4 regions of the Pseudoalteromonas sp. Angola-7 genome follow, and region 1 is predicted to be linked to each of the others. Evidence: predicted binding sites of a transcription regulator. Region 1 holds the regulator's gene; each other region holds the start of a gene.

The links. Region 1 encodes sigma-54, which starts transcription at its own class of promoters, with help from an activator protein. Its sites were predicted from a motif close to GTTGGCACGNNNNTNGNNT; they were not measured.
Region 2: a site for sigma-54 is predicted at 1,651-1,669, ahead of PSH50_RS19805 (EF-hand domain-containing protein). Genes of this name have one in related genera too.
Region 3: a site for sigma-54 is predicted at 2,040-2,058, ahead of PSH50_RS14205 (flagellar basal body rod protein FlgF). Genes of this name have one in related genera too.
Region 4: a site for sigma-54 is predicted at 2,189-2,207, ahead of PSH50_RS07910 (NarK family nitrate/nitrite MFS transporter). Genes of this name have one in related genera too.

What each region holds. Positions count from the first base shown of each region.
Region 1 covers NZ_JAQREL010000003.1:420,528-424,744, forward strand. The annotation lists gene lptA (lipopolysaccharide transport periplasmic protein LptA) at 1-467, shown strand, start outside; gene lptB (LPS export ABC transporter ATP-binding protein) at 464-1,189, shown strand; gene PSH50_RS06800 (RNA polymerase factor sigma-54) at 1,259-2,758, shown strand; gene hpf (ribosome hibernation promoting factor) at 2,786-3,073, shown strand; gene PSH50_RS06810 (PTS sugar transporter subunit IIA) at 3,078-3,530, shown strand; gene rapZ (RNase adapter RapZ) at 3,550-4,217, shown strand, end outside.
Region 2 covers NZ_JAQREL010000021.1:10,393-14,609, reverse strand. The annotation lists gene PSH50_RS19815 (TrkH family potassium uptake protein) at 1-592, shown strand, start outside; gene PSH50_RS19810 (flagellar brake protein) at 622-1,284, shown strand; gene PSH50_RS19805 (EF-hand domain-containing protein) at 1,748-1,960, shown strand; gene PSH50_RS19800 (calmodulin-like protein) at 2,090-2,302, shown strand; gene PSH50_RS19795 (EF-hand domain-containing protein) at 2,481-2,696, shown strand; gene trkA (Trk system potassium transporter TrkA) at 2,781-4,157, opposite strand.
Region 3 covers NZ_JAQREL010000010.1:144,337-148,553, forward strand. The annotation lists gene flgH (flagellar basal body L-ring protein FlgH) at 1-429, opposite strand, end outside; gene flgG (flagellar basal-body rod protein FlgG) at 450-1,238, opposite strand; gene PSH50_RS14205 (flagellar basal body rod protein FlgF) at 1,260-2,003, opposite strand; gene flgE (flagellar hook protein FlgE) at 2,179-3,549, opposite strand; gene PSH50_RS14215 (flagellar hook assembly protein FlgD) at 3,608-4,217, opposite strand, start outside.
Region 4 covers NZ_JAQREL010000004.1:185,066-189,282, forward strand. The annotation lists gene modB (molybdate ABC transporter permease subunit) at 1-234, shown strand, start outside; gene PSH50_RS07900 (ATP-binding cassette domain-containing protein) at 227-1,261, shown strand; gene moeB (molybdopterin-synthase adenylyltransferase MoeB) at 1,258-2,016, opposite strand; gene PSH50_RS07910 (NarK family nitrate/nitrite MFS transporter) at 2,305-3,774, shown strand; gene PSH50_RS07915 (bifunctional protein-serine/threonine kinase/phosphatase) at 3,784-4,217, shown strand, end outside.

The DNA.
Region 1 (4,217 bases):
AACCGCCAGCAAATCAAATTTCTATTAGTGCAGACCGTCAAGAAGGCCAACTTAAAGAAAACGTAGGTATTTTTGAAAAGAACGTCGAAATTGTGCATGGTAATCGCAAAATTACAGCCGACCGACTCGAAGTACATAAACGTGAAGACTTAGGGGATAACAAACAACTCCTTATTGCCACTGGCAGCCCAGCCTACTTCGAAGAAAAGCAAGACGATGGGACCGTAATGAGTGCCAGTGCAAACGAAGTACGTTACGACGTAGCAAAGCGCTTTTTAACACTTGTTGGCGATGCTGAAGTCGCACAAGCCGGTCAAAAAATTAATGCTAAAAGTATTACCTACGATATGCAGCAGCAGCTTATTAGCGCAGAAAAAGACGAAAACTCTACGGATCGTGTCCACACAATTTTAGTGCCTGTTGAAGCAAAAATTAAAGAAAAAACAGGTAACGAAGGTCAACCATGAGCACCTTAAAAGCAGAACTATTAGCAAAAAGCTATAAAGGCCGCCAAGTTGTAAAAAATGTAGGCCTTGAGGTAGAAGCCGGCAGCATTGTTGGCTTATTGGGCCCTAATGGCGCAGGTAAAACCACCACCTTTTACATGATTGTAGGGTTAGTACCTAGCGACAAAGGTAAAATTTCTATTGATGATAACGACATTACGTTATTGCCTATGCACAGCCGCGCACGCTTAGGCATTGGCTATTTGCCGCAAGAGTCATCAATATTTAGAAAGCTGACAGTTTATCAAAACTTAATGGCTATTTTAGAAACGCGTAAAGAGCTCAATAAAGCCGCACGTGAAGAAACGCTTAACAACTTACTTGATGAATTTAGTATCCAGCATATTCGCGATAGCCAAGGTATGGCGCTTTCTGGTGGTGAACGCCGCCGTGTAGAAATTGCCAGAGCACTGGCAGCAAACCCTAAATTTATTTTATTGGATGAGCCTTTTGCTGGTGTTGATCCGATTTCAGTGTTAGATATAAAGAAAATAATAGAACATCTTAAAAACCGTGGCATTGGCGTATTAATTACCGATCACAATGTAAGAGAAACCCTTGATGTTTGTGAAAAAGCCTACATTGTTTCTCATGGGGAGCTAATTGCATCTGGCACCCCAGAACACGTATTAAATGACAAAACTGTACGCGATGTTTATTTAGGCGAGCAATTTAGGCTGTAACATTTAAGCCACACCTACAAGCATCTGCTAATATTAATTATAACAACACAAAAGGATTGTTAGAGATACATGAGGCAATCATTACAGCTGCGCATGGGCCAGCAACTTACAATGACTCCACAATTGCAACAAGCGATTCGCTTGCTGCAGCTCAGTACATTGGATCTCCAGCAAGAAATACAAGAAGCACTTGATAGCAACCCGCTATTAGAAGTAGAAGAGCAAGATTACACGGAAGAGTCGGCTGGAAAAAATGAACAAAAAGCAGATACGGATGATGTAACCGTAAGCGCATCGGCTGACGATACAACCAGCGAGTACGAGCAAGACAGTGGCGAAGCTTTAAATAAAGACACCGTTAGCGATGATATGGCAATGGATGTAACTTGGGATGAGTACATGAGCGCAGCCCCTGCTGCATCCTCAGGCCCAATGCCGGAAGATGAGTCTATTTATCAAGGTGCCTCTACTGAAACGCTACATGAGTATCTAATGTGGCAGCTTCAGCTTACTCCCTTTAGCCCCACTGACGAAGCCATTGCTATTGCCATTGTAGAAGCTGTAGATGACTCGGGTATTTTAACGCTAAGTTGCGAAGAGATTTTAGAGAGCTTTAACCAAGAAAACGATGACGAAGTTGAAGTTGAACTTGATGAAATAGAAGCCGTTTTAAAGCGTATTCAGTTATTTGACCCTGTAGGTATAGCCGCGCGCAGTTTACAAGAGTGCTTGTGTATTCAGCTAAACCAGTTTGATAAAGACACCCCTTTTATAGAACAAACTAAAATGATCTTAACCGATCACATTGATCTATTAGCGGCACGCGACTATCGTACATTAATGAAAAAGACTAAGCTTAAAGAAGACGAGCTTAAAGAGGTCATGACCCTAATACATACCCTCAACCCAAAACCTGCAGATACAATAGTAAGGGAAGAGTCGGAGTATGTAATACCGGATGTGTCGGTTAAAAAAATAAAAGGCCGCTGGGTGGTAGAGCTAAACCCAGATAGCATGCCAAAAATACGCGTAAATAGTCAGTACGCGGCTATGTCACGTACCGTAAAATCAAGTGGTGATAGCCAATTTATTCGCTCTCACTTACAAGAAGCTAAATGGTTTATAAAAAGCCTTGAAAGCAGAAACGACACGCTGCTCAAAGTAACAAACTGTATTGTAAAACAGCAACAGGCATTTTTTGAACATGGCCCCGAAGCCATGAAGCCAATGGTTTTAAACGATGTTGCTGAAATGGTAGAAATGCATGAATCGACAATTTCGCGTGTTACCACGCAAAAATATATGCATACGCCACGTGGTATTTTTGAGCTTAAGTATTTTTTCTCAAGCCACGTAAGCACTGAAAACGGCGGAGAGTGTTCATCAACCGCAATACGTGCCCTAATTAAAAAGCTAATTGCCGCGGAAAACTCAGCTAAACCATTGAGTGATAGTAAAATTGCGGATATATTGGCAGAGCAAGGAATTAAAGTAGCTAGACGCACAATAGCAAAATACCGTGAATCGCTAGCTATTCCACCGTCAAATCAGAGAAAGAGTTTGATATAAGACGTAAAAAACAAAGAGGAAATGCTTATGCAACTAAACCTAACTGGTCGTCACGTAGAAGTAACTGATTCACTTAGAGACTATGTAAATAATAAATTTGCAAAGCTAGAAAGGCACTCAGATCATATTAGCAATGTGCATGTCATTCTCGATGTAGAAAAACTCAACCAAAAAGCAGAAGCGACTATTCATGTAAGTGGCGCAGATTTATTTGCCTCAACAGAGCACCAAGATATGTATGCCGCTATAGACTCGTTGATTGACAAGCTCGATCGTCAAGTCATAAAACATAAAGAGAAGCTTGCTAGACACTAATATTATGAAATTAAGTACATTAGTATGCCAGGACTGCAGCAAAGCTGCGGTCCTTTTTAGTAGTAAAAAAAGAATTTTAGAGTTTATCAGTGAGCTAGCTCATGAAAAGCTCCCCTACTTACCACAACAAGATATTCTTAATGCGCTGGCAAGCAGAGAAAAGCTAGGCAGTACTGGTATTGGCCGAGGTATCGCCATTCCTCATGGCAGAATGGGTGGCGTAGAAGAGCCGCTGGCTTTAGTACTTGTTAGCGACACCCCTGTTAACTTTGATGCTATTGATAACTGCCCTGTTGATATTTTTGTTGCACTCATCGTACCAGATGGCGATAACCAACAGCACCTAAAGACTCTGGCAACCATAGCTGATAAACTGAGCAACAAAGAATTTTGTAAACAGCTGCGTAGTGCTAAAACCGATGCAGAGCTGTATCAAGTAATTGTTGATCAATCGTAGTAAATACTAAGGGCTATAAATGGAGTTAATTATCATAAGCGGCCGTTCTGGTTCAGGTAAGTCGGTTGCTTTACGCGTGGTTGAAGATTTAGGCTATTATTGCGTAGATAATATTCCGGTCAACTTACTGCCCTCTTTAGTGCGAAGTGTTTCAGATAACTATGACAAAATAGCCGTTAGTATAGATGTTCGTAATATCCCCAAAGAACAAGACGAATTTAACGATATTCTCGAGTACCTTCCTGACTTTGCTAAACCCACACTGTTTTATTTAGATAGTGATGATCAAACACTGATCAAACGTTTTTCAGAAACACGCAGATTACACCCTTTATCCATCGATTCGCTGCCGCTTGATTTAGCAATAAAAAAAGAAAAAGAGCTGCTTGATGTACTCGTAACGCGCGCTGACTTTATGCTTGATACTACCGATTTAAGTGTGCACCAATTAGCAGAGTCAATTCGCGAAAAAATACTGGGTAAAAAAGATAAGCAACTTATTGTAACGTTTGAATCGTTTGGCTTTAAACACGGCATACCTAAAGAAGCTGATTATGTTTTTGATGCTCGCTTTTTGCCAAACCCCCACTGGGAGCCTGAACTTAAACCGCTTACGGGCCTTGATCAACCAGTAAAAGATTTTTTGGCAAATCACAGCATAGTGCAAAAATTCACTTGGCAAATTCA
Region 2 (4,217 bases), on a different contig from region 1:
TTGTTTTACGGTGCTCTCATCTAACGAAATATTTGCCGATGGCGATGAAACCCTCGATCAGGCCTTATTTCAGGCGGTTTCTATGAGTACCACAGCCGGTTTTGCCACTGATAACTTTTCTACTTGGCCGCTGTTTTTACCTATATTGCTTATTTTTTCGAGCTTTATAGGTGGCTGTGCAGGTTCAACCGGTGGCGGTATGAAAGTTGTACGCGTGTTTTTACTTTACCTACAAGGCATACGTGAGCTTAACCGCTTAGTGCACCCACGTGCTATATACTCTATTAAGCTTGGTCGTAAAGCCTTGCCCGATAAAGTAGTTGAAGCGGTTTGGGGGTTTTTCTCAGCGTACGCATTGGTATTTATTATTATAATGCTGGCGCTAATGGGAACCGGCATGGATAACATTACCGCGTTCTCTGCTACAGCGGCATGTTTAAATAATTTAGGCCCAGGCTTAGGTGATGTTGCCTCGCATTATGGGGCGGTGAGCGATGGTGCCAAATGGCTATTAACCATTGCCATGGTATTTGGTCGCTTAGAAATATTCACTTTACTCGTGCTATTTACGCCGACCTTTTGGCGTGGGTAATAATATAAAAATGATGCTCAGGAACAGGCATGCCACATTCTAATTTAGATAAATTACACCAGTTAACAACAGGGCGATTGGTCGACTTGGAAATTGTTACGCCTACCAGTAGTAAACGCGTGAAAACAGAGTTTATTGGCTTGCTAGAAAATAAATTTATTATTTTAAATTACCCAAGTTCAAAGCGTTTACCTGCTGCAAGTGATTACCTACGTGATGGTGTAATGGTGGTGGTAAGAGCGGTTATAGAAGGCAGTGGCGGACAAGTAATAGCATTTAGGCAGCAGCTTATGTCGGTTGCCTCACACCCTGCTAGGCTCATTTTTATTAATTACCCTACGCAAGTGCAGTTATTTGCACTGCGCGCGCAAACACGCATACCTACCTTATTACCTGCAAAATTAACTCTCAGTGACGATAGAGTACTTGAAGGGGTGATTAAAGACATCTCGCTTACCGGGGTGATGTTTGATGTACGCGGCGATCAAAACGATGAAAATATTAAAGATATGCAATGCACGGTGACGGTTGATACCAACAATAAAGCATTTACTGGCGAAATATGCAGTGTAAAAGAACACGCTGCGGGGGTTAATTGTGGTATTAAACTTTTAGCCAGTGAAGATGAAATGAAGGCATTTATGAAAGAGCACTTTATCGATCCCGCAATGCTTGAGTTGCCATTAGAGTAAGTACTTTCGCTTAATAGCAACAAATGGCCATTTTTTATTTTAGTGGCAGTCATATTTTTTAAAACTTCACAAAATATTTTTTATTTTCTATAAAAATCAGATGTATAGATTAGTTTTACGAGTGAGTTATTTTAATACGTTAGCTCCCCTCACGGCTAAAATTTAGTCTCTTTTTTCGATAAATCTTCACCCTTACAATTTACGCCGAAAATTGTAGCTTTTTTCTTTTATGTAACTAGCTGTTTTTATTGTATTTAAAAACTTAGCTTTACCCTTTGTTGCTAGTTTGCAACATAAAACCCCCGCAAATTTATCAAAAATAGCCAAGCACTAATTTAACTGATTGAAATTAATAAACTTTTAAAACTTGGCATTCAAGTTGTAATAGTCTGGCTGTACTGAACAATAACGTGATTTAAAGTAAAACACTTAATCGCACACATATACTTGAAGGAATTATATTATGAAAAGCATTAATAAAACTTTAGCACTTATCGCCCTTGCTTCATCATCAGCGGTATTTGCAGCAACCGATTTTGATACGTTAGATGTAGATGGCAGCGGCACAATTAGCAAATCAGAGGCATCAATTGATGCAAAACTGATGAGCATGTTCTCAGAATTAGATACTGACCAAGATGGTGAGCTATCAAAAGAAGAATTTTCAGAAGCTTAAAGTGTGGTAACAATCCTGAGTTGCCAATGACAACCTAAGTAGGCAAGGGAGCTTACGAAAAAGGATTACAAGGATTACGTACACCACGTAGTGAACTTAACTAATTTGTTTATATTGAAGGATTAAATTATGAAGCATTTAAATAAAGCACTCGCATTTATGGCTATTGCCTCTTCTTCTGCTGCCTTTGCAGGGACTGATTTTGACACGCTAGATGTAGATGGCAATGGTGCCATTAGCCAAGCTGAGGCATCGGTTGATGCGGATTTAATGGCTGAGTTTGTTGAGCTTGATACCGACGGAAATGGTGAGCTTTCAAAGCAAGAGTTCTCTAAATACTAGGGTGTGATGATCTTTGCCAATTGAGCGCAGGACAGCGCATGTTCACTTAGCAAAGAGTCATTTTCTCTAATCCAATGTGCATTAAAACTTAATAATGCACATTGGCAAAAGCACTTTTTAGTTAATTTTTAAACCCATGGATCTTAGAAAAGGATTTCCTCTTAATTAGGACACAACTATGAAAACATTAAATACAGCACTTGCCGTTATCGTATTAGCTTCTTCATCAGCGGCGTATGCTGCAGTCGACTTTGCCTCGTTTGATGCCGATGGTGATGGTGCAATTTCAAAGCAAGAAGCGCAGGTAAATTCACAGCTAGTGAAAATTTTTGACCAGCTAGATACTGATGGTAATGGTGAAATTTCTGAGCAAGAGTTTTCAAAAGTACAGTAATTAGAAGCTGCTAAGCAGGGTTGCCTAGCATTAAAAAACATACTCCACTAAAGCCGCCTTAGTCAGCGGCTTTTTTGTGTTTAACTATAAAAATATAGCGCTAACTTGGAATAGCTTTTCTACTACGTTGATATGCTTTTTATCGATTAAAAACATAATAACGTGATCACCAGACATAATAACGGTGTCGTCGTGGGCAATCAGTACGTCGTCATTACGTACAATAGCGCCAATCGTTGTACCTGCAGGTAGCTTGATATCGGCAATCGCACGGCCAACTACTTTTGATGTGTTTTCATCGCCATGGGCAACGGCTTCAATGGCCTCTGCCGCGCCTTTACGTAACGAGTACACATTAACAATATCGCCACGGCGTACGTGTGTAAGTAGCGCCGAAATAGTTGCTTGTTGTGGTGATATAGCAATATCTATTTCACCCCCTTGCACTAAATCTACATACGCACCACGCTGAATAAGCACCATGGTTTTTTGTGCGCCCATGCGTTTTGCAAGCATGGCCGACATTATATTTGCTTCATCGTCGTTGGTTACGGCAATAAACACATCAACTTGTTCTATGTGCTCTTCAGATAGTAGTTCTTGGTCTGAGGCGTCTCCACAAAACACGACGGTGTTATCTAGCATTTCAGAGAGTTGCTCAGCACGCTCTTTACTGCGCTCTAATAACTTAACGCTGTGGTTTTTTTCCAGTGAGCGAGCAAGGCCTGCACCAATGTTACCGCCACCGGCTATCATAATTTTTTTGTAAGAACGCTCAAGTTTTTGTAGCTCGTTCATAACCGCACGAATATGCTTAGTGGCAGCAATGAAAAATACTTCATCGTCCGCTTCTATTACCGTGGTGCCCAGTGGTTTTATAGCTTTACCTTGGCGATAAATTGCTGCTACACGGGTTTCTACATTCGGAATATGCTCTTTTAAAGCAGAAAGCGCATAACCCACTAATAAGCCACCGTAGTAAGCTTTTACAGCCACAAGAGAGAGCATGCCATCGGCAAATTGCAGCACTTGCAACGCGCCTGGGTAATCTATTAAACGGCGAATATATTTGGTAACAAGTGCTTCGGGGGCAATATAGTGATCAACCGGGAGGTCATCGTTATGAAATAGCTTTTCGCGGTATTTTAAATATTGCTCTGATCGGATACGGGCTATTTTAGTGGGCGTATTAAAAATACTATACGCGACTTGGCAGGCCACCATATTGACTTCATCTGAGCTGGTTACCGCAATAATCATGTCGGCGTCTTCAGCACCTGCACGTCTGAGCACATCTGGGTGAGCACTGTGCCCCGTGACCCCTTGTAAGTCGTACTTATCTTGTAGCTCTCGTAAGCGGTTGCCGTCTATATCAACAACGGTTATTTCGTTTTGTTCGCCAACTAAGTTTTCAGCAAGCGTACCACCGACTTGTCCGGCACCGAGTATGATTATTTTCATTATTTACCCGAATTACTGTTTAATTAAAAAAATAGCCATTTACTGTTTAATAAATGGCTA
Region 3 (4,217 bases), on a different contig from region 1:
AGAAATATCACCCACTAAACTGTTTGACTGATTTGATTTAGAGTCACCGGTAAATGATGAATCACTACCAATACCAAACTGAATACTGTCGCCACCTATATTTACAGGTAAGCCACCTAATCCAATAATGGGGTCCAAACTGGCGTCGGTTTCTTTGTCAGTTTCAGTTTTTGCGGCTTTTGTAGCTTGTGTTGACTCTTCAAGCTTGACGGTGATGATATCGCCTGTTCTAAGCGCTTTTTTATCTGAATACAGGTCATTAAATGTGTTGGTATTAAATAGCGAACCTGTTGCAACAACGGGCTCTGCTACGGGCTCTGGGTACATGGGTGCGTAGTATGGGTCGTCTTGAACCACTTCACTATTTTGCGTAGAAACACAGCCACTTAAAAATATGGTGCCTGCAGCAAATAAAATAACTTTACGCATAACTATCCCCTTGTGCACGATTATAACTGTTGATTGATGTAGCTCATCATTTCGTCAACGGCTGAAATTACTTTTGAATTCATTTCGTAAACACGTTGTGTTTCGATAAGGTTTACCAGTTCTTCTGTTACATTAACGTTTGATGTTTCAAGCGAGCCCTGAATAATAGTACCCAACCCTTCTACGCCTGGATTACCTTGCACAGGTGCCCCACTAACAGCCGTTTCGGTGTAAAGGTTTTGACCAATTGGCTCAAGACCAGATGGATTAATAAAGTCGCTAATTGTTAGCTGACCAATCACCACATTATCGGCTTGCCCTGCAACACGTACAGATACTTCACCATCTTGAGAAACCGTAATTGATTGCGCATCATCGGGAACATTCATTTCGGGCTGAACAACAAAGCCAGCACCTGAAGTAACAATGCGGCCGTCTTCATCGGTAGTAAATTGTCCATTACGCGAATAGGCAATATTGCCATCAGGTTGCAACACTTCAAAAAAGCCTTCGCCTGAGATCATCCAATCAAGTGAGTTTTCAGTGGTAAGCATATTGCCTTGCGTAAACTCTTTTTGGTTAGCAACCACTTTTGCACCGGCACCAAGCATTAGGCCTGATGGTAACTCAGTATCTTGTGATGATCGCCCGCCAGGTTGGTTGATGTTTTGATACAGTAAATCTTCAAAAATAGCGCGGCTCTTTTTGTAACCTACGGTACTGGCATTCGCCAAATTATTTGAAATAACTGAAATATCAGTTTGTTGAGCGTCTAGCCCTGTTTTACTTATCCACAATGCAGGATTCATAAGTATGCCCTCATTTTAAAGTTAAACTATGCGCATCAACTGATCTTGACGTTCGTCAATCTCTTCAGCTGTTTTCATTAGTTTTACTTGTAACTCAAATTGACGTTGGTGGTTGATCATATCGACCATTTCGTGAACTGGATTAACGTTAGACATTTCCAGTGCACCACTTAACACTTTTACATTTTCAGAGGTATCAACGGTTTGCCCAGGTACTGGTCTAAATAAACCATCGTTACCTTTTTCAAGCTGCCTGCTGTTTCCTTCAACAACACGTAGCGTGTCTACTTCTTCTAAAAAATTGGCTGGTGCGCCTTGCGGGCGAACCTGAATGGCGCCATCTGCACTAAAGCTTATTTTTTCAATAGGGACAGGTAGAATTACGGGGCCACCTTCGCCAATAACTTGACGACCATGGCTCGTTACTAACATGCCTTGTGCAGTAATGTTCAGCGTACCGACTTTAGTGTAGGCTTCATTCCCTGAGTCATCTTGAACAGCGAGCCAGGCGTTATCGCTCATGGCAATGTCTAAATCTCGCCCTGTTTCGATTATGCCGCCAGAGGTCATGTTAGAACCAGGTCGCTCTTGCATAGAAAACACTCGGGTCGGCAAGCCCTCGCCAAATGCTTGCATAGAACGCGCTTGCGCGAAGTCAGCTTTAAAACCTGTGGTATTTGCGTTTGCCAAATTATTGGCTTTAAGTGCAAGCCCCTGTAGGCTTTGCTTAGCGCCAGAGGCCGCAATGTAGACCATTTTGTCCATAACATCGACTCACATAAAAAATCTCTGAGTTGATAAATGCAAAATAGATGCCAGATTAAATTTGACGCAATATAAGGAAGGTATTGAACGGTTCAGCTAGGCTAATTTGTGGTATTAGGTATAAAAAAGGCTGCAAAAATGCAGCCTTAAAATCTTAACCAAAAATAAGGTTAACTTATCGAATCTGCAAAATACTTTGCTGAATTGTTGAGTTAACTTCAAGCGCTCGAGAGTTTGCTTGGTAGTTACGTTGAGCGGTAATCAAATCAACTAATTCGTTTGTTAAGTTGGTATTTGATTGCTCAAGTGCGGATGAATTAATACTACCAAAAGTACCCGAGCCTGCTTCACCGGCTACCGGCTCGCCAGAGTCAATACTTTGCTTCCAGCTGGTATCGCCTACTTGCGATAAACCTTGTGAGTTTGGAAAACGTACCATAGCCACTTGCCCTAAGTAGGTTGAATCACCATTACTGTACGAGGCCACAATTTTACCGTCTGTACCAATATCAATACCCGCTAAACGACCGACTGTAGAACCATCTTGGTCAAGGGCTTTTACTTCAAAACCACTTGAGTACTGAGTGGGAATACGTCCTGCTGTGTTATTTTCATCGCGCCAATTTAACTCAATACCCGTGCTTGGAAATGTCGCGCCGTTATCAAGCATTGACGATAAACCAGTGCCTGCACCTGCCGGTAAATTAATTTCGTCAAATGTTGTGGCGTTAGTATTTGCTATACCGTTGGTTGTCGCAGGTAAACCACTAGAGTCGAAGCCAAGTGTAGCTATCGGTGTATAAGGTGTAGTTGTTTGCTCTGCACCTGATGTACCATCTACAACTTTCCCATCTAAGGTGGCGTATACCTCCCAGCTGTTATCAGTACCACCTGCAGCAGCGTCTTCTTCTTTAACAAAAAAGTACTGAAGAATATGCGGCTCACCCAGTGAATCATAAACGGTTGTAGACGTTGACGAGTTATACGTACCATTTGATGTAGGGTCAAAAGCAAGGCCTGTAGCATCTGCTGTTGCATCTAAATTAAATGACAAAAATACGTTTTCTGTAGCGCGAGGCGAACCAGATGAATCAGGAATTTGAATTGGGTTAGTTGTACTTAGACTTACCGATGTGGTGTCCCCACTTGATGCATCAACCGGAAAAGCTTGTAAGTAATTACCTTTGGCGTCAACCATAAAATTGTCTTGATTAAGCTTAAATGCACCTGCACGAGTATAGGTTAAATCTTGCGACGAAATATCATCGGTCATTGCAAAGTAACCTTCGCCAGTAATCGCTAAGTCTAACGAGTTGTTAGTAAATTGCAGTGAGCCTTGATGAAATTGCTGTGCAACCATGGTTGTTTGCACACCATCACCATTTTTGGTTTTACCTGCGCTAAACACAGATGCAGCATATACATCAGCAAATTCAGCCCGCGATTCTTTAAAACCAGTGGTATTTACGTTAGCAATATTATTTGCTGTTACGTCTAAGTCTTTTTGAGCGGCAGCTAGGCCTGTAAGTGCGATATTAAAGCTCATAATTCACCTCTAACTTTTAATCTAATAGCCTGCTAGCAGGCGAAATACTTTTAAATGGTTATGCGATCTCTGCGACATCCGTCAACCTAACCGCACCCTCTTTGGTGTTAATAATAATGCCACTAGAGCCGTTGATATTAACGCTTTCAATGTTTTTGAATGTGGCTACCGGTAAGCTTGAAAACTCGCCGTTGGTACTGCCCTCTGCAGTAATCGTGTATTCGCCCTCTGGTAGGCGTTCGCCAGATTCATTATTCCCATCCCAACTAAAGCGCACAGCACCCGCTGCTTGCGAACCCATATCGATAGTTCTTACCAGTTGCCCAGAGGCATCTGTGACTTTGATTTTTAAATTATCAACGGCTTCTTCAGCAACTGCCGACCCTTTTGCCTCGCCACTTTCACCAAGTTCAAGCGTATTAGATTCTAAAAGCGCTTGTTTACCAACCAGGGTTGATGCTTGTAAAGCAGAGTTTGAAGTCATTGATGAGGCAAGCGACTCAAAATTTGTGTTTAAATCTGTGATACCTTGCGCCATGGTAAAATTAGTCATTTGCGCAATCATCTGATCGTTATCAGCCGGATTACTCGGATCCTGATACGATAGCTGCTGAGTTAGCAACGAGAAAAAATCTTCCTGTGTTAACGCATCGCTCTCTTCAGTGGAA
Region 4 (4,217 bases), on a different contig from region 1:
GCGTTGGGTTTTGCCCATACATTGGGCGAATTTGGATTAGTATTAATGATAGGCGGAAATATTCAAGGCGAAACACAAGTGGTATCTATTGCGCTTTATGATCATGTTGAATCGTTAAACTATGGTGCTGCGCATCAGTTGTCGTTAGTGCTTCTTGCAATTTCGTTTGCGTGTTTAGTTTTATTATTTAAATTTAATAAAACCGTGATAAACGGAGCCGCTAATCGTGCTTAAATTACAGTGTAAGCAAGTTTTTGATAGCTTTAATCTTGATGTAGATATTAGCATTAATGACTTTAATATATTAGGTGTGTTTGGGCCATCAGGCTCTGGTAAATCAAGCTTGTTGCACGCTATAGCTGGGCTTAACAGTGCACGCAGTGTTTATATTAATAATAAAAATATTACTCATCTAGCGCCTGATAAACGCGCACTTACTTTACAACTGCAGTCGTGCCCGTTGTTCCCGCATTTAAATGTTTTGGGTAACTTGCAATTTACGCAAAAGCATTGTAAAAACAAATCAACCACTTTAACTCTTGAGCGGGTTAGCGCGCTTTTAAACTTAGAGCCATTATTAAATCGTGATGTATCGGGCTTATCCGGCGGTGAGCAACAGCGCGTTATTTTTGGCAGAACACTTTTAAGCGGCCAATCGGTTATATTGCTTGATGAGCCCTTTAGCGCACTAGATTGGCACACTCGCTTTAATATGCTTAGCGCAGTACAAGAGCTAAATAAGCAGCACGCCATTAAATTCATAATTGTGAGTCACTCTTTAAAAGAGCTACTTTTTTGCAGTGATACCCTGTTACACATAGTTAAAGGTAAAGTGCTAGCGCAGGGTAATGCACAGCAAGTTGCCAATGCTATTTATGCAAGCTACAACCAAACGCCGTTAAGCGTATTAAATTATAGCAATCAACAATTTGATGAAAATTTTCAGGTATACAAACTTACACTAAACAACAGTAATCAGAGCTTATATGTAGCGCCTGAGCACATTAAGAAAAACCAAAAGTTAATAGTAGAAAGCGCGCAAATTACTTGCAGCAAAGCTAAGCCTGGTGCTACGAGTGACTGTAATGTTCTCATAGGTGTATTTGAACACGCCAAGCTTATTAATAATCAATACCAGCTTACAATTACCGTCGATACTCAGCTAATTTATTGCACCGCATCAAAACGCCAGTGGCAGCAAAATGAGGTAAATAAAGGTGAGCTACTGTACGTTAGCATTAATAACCTAGAGACTAATTAAGCTCCACACACCGCGCAATGCTTATTTTTTGTAATGTTAAAGCGGTTAAACTCCATGCTAAGCCCATCCACCAGTAATAGTTGTTCAGTAAGTTTACTAGGCAAGCCAGCTAATAATTTAAGTGCCTCAGTTGCTTGAATACTGCCAATTAACCCTACAATTGGGGAAAGGACCCCCGATTCTGAGCAGCTTTGTGTTTGCTCACTAAATAACTGAGATAAGCACCCATAACAATGGCTATTTTGTGCCATGGTAAAACAGGCAACTTGGCCTTCCATTCTAATTGCAGAGCCCGATACTAATGGCGTGTTGGTATTATAGCAGGCGCTATTGAGTAGGTTTCGCGTGGCTAAGTTGTCAGAGCAATCTATAACTACATCAACAGTGTTTAATAGCGTATTAAGTGCAAAGTCTTTATCTAAAAAAGCATCAATTGTATGTATATCTATTTCATCATTTAAGCTGGTTAACTGTGCTTTAGCTGCGTGTGTTTTTAAGCTACCTACATCTGTTTGTTTGTAAAGCACCTGCCTTTGCAAGTTTGTCGCATCAACTACATCGTTATCAACAAGGGTTAATGTTCCTACTCCTGATGCTGCTAAGTACTGTGCAACCGGGCAGCCTAAACCGCCTAAACCCACTATAAGCGCATGAGATTGCCACAGTTTTTCTTGTCCATCTATATCAAGTTGTACAAGCATAATGTGGCGAGAATAACGTAATTGCTGCTGATAAGATAAAGGCGGTTTTTGCATAAATGTGCGCTCAAATTTTTTTGTAACAATACCAAGTAGTTAAAACTCAGAGCAAGTAAAGCTTTAAAAATCTTTGCACTGTTAACGCCCATTGCTGCTACTTAAATAGTGCAAAGGAAAATTACTATCAATAAAGAAAATTGTAACCAGCTGAATTTGTTAGTTATTAATTGTTGGCTTGGTAATTGCTGAATGTGGTTAACGTTAATTTAACAACTGGCGCGGTATATATGCTACCAAAGTAGTATGTACTGCTTAAAACAATAATCGTTACAAGGAAAAAATAACATGCAACCGAGTACTGGGTTTAATCTCATATCGTTTAGCGGAAAAATGAAAATACTGCATTTAAGCTGGATGGTGTTTTTTATTTCGTTTTTTGTCTGGTTTAACCATGCACCATTATTAGGTGCTATAGCGGGTTCGCTAGGTATTACTATGGCACAAGTAAAAACACTGCTTATTTTAAATGTTGCCTTAACTATTCCGGCGCGTGTTGTAGTAGGTATGCTAACCGATAAATTTGGCCCGCGTATTGTATACGCAGCTCTACTCATTTTATGTAGTATCCCGTGTTTTATGTTTGCGATGGCGACCACATTTGAGCAAGCCGCTATTGCCCGTTTTGCACTTGGTTTTATTGGTGCGGGTTTTGTTGTTGGTATTCGCATGGTGAGCGAGTGGTTCCCGGCAAACGAGTTGGGTACAGCCGAAGGTATTTACGGCGGCTGGGGTAACTTTGGCTCGGCGGCAGCCGCAATGCTATTACCAGTATTAGCGCTTATGTTTGGCGGTGACGATGGTTGGCGCTATGCGATTGGCTTAACGGGAGTGTTAAGCGTAATTTTTGGTGTTATTTGGTATTTAAATGTATCGGACACACCTAAAGGTGGCACGTACTTTAAGCCTAAAAAAGTCGGGGCAATGGAAGTAACCAGCAAAGGCGACTTTGTATTACTTCTTATAATGAAGCTACCTATGTACGGTGCTTTAGCACTACTGACATGGAAGCTTTCGCCATCGGGCGCAAGCTTACTTTCTGAAAGTTTTGTTATTGGTACATATGTATTTTTGGTGCTGCTTTATCTTTACGAAGTGTATAAAACGTATGACATAAACGGCCATATTTTTAAACAACCTGTTCCAGAATCACATCGTTACGAATTTAAGCAAGTGGCTGTTTTAAATGTTCTGTACTTTACAACATTTGGCTCAGAGCTTGCCGTTGTATCTATGTTGCCATTATTTTTTATGGAAGTATTTGGCCTTGATATGGTGTACGCAGGTTTACTTGCATCAGCCTATGCATTTATGAACTTAGCCTCTCGTCCTGGTGGTGGTTGGATCTCAGATAGAATGGGTCGTCGTAAAACACTGATTGTACTTACCACCGGCTTAGCTGTAGGTTATTTTGTTATGGGTTTAGTTGATGCTAGCTGGCCGCTTTGGCTTGCAGTTGCCGCTGCCATGGCGTGTTCGTTCTTTGTGCAAGCAGGGGAAGGGGCTGTATTTGCCGCTGTGCCACTAATTAAACGCCGTTTAACTGGGCAAATTGCAGGTATGACGGGAGCGTACGGTAATGTCGGAGCTGTTGTATATTTAACGGCGCTTTCATTAGTTGATTACCAAACATTCTTTATGATTATCGCGGCAAGCGCATTGTTAGGTTTAGGTGCTTTGTTATTTATGAAAGAACCCGATGGCCATATCACAGAAGTAAACGAAGATGGCACCGTTGAACTGATTTCTGTGACTTAAGGCAACCTTATGTTTGATGAAACCCAAAAAGCCAGCGCACTTAAAAACGAACTCAACGTAGAGTTTGGTGGCTATAGCAGCAAAGGTATAAAAACCGAAAACCAAGATGCGTTTGCTGCCCTTAATACTCAAGCGCAAGAAAAAGAGTCAAAAGGGGTTATTGCCTGCTTGGCCGATGGGTGCTCATCAGCAAAAAATGCCAAACAAGCGTCACAGTTATCGGTAACGCACTTTATAAATGAGTATTTAAATACACCACCAAGTTGGGCCGTTAAAAAGTCGGTATCTAAGGTATTGGCCAGTTTAAATCAGTGGCTGTATTCGCAATCGGTTAACTACAATCACCTTGGCCAGCGCCAAGCAGATTGGATGACCACGTTTACAGCGCTTATTTTAAAATCGGCCACGGGTTATATTTTTCATTTAGGTGATACCCGAATTAC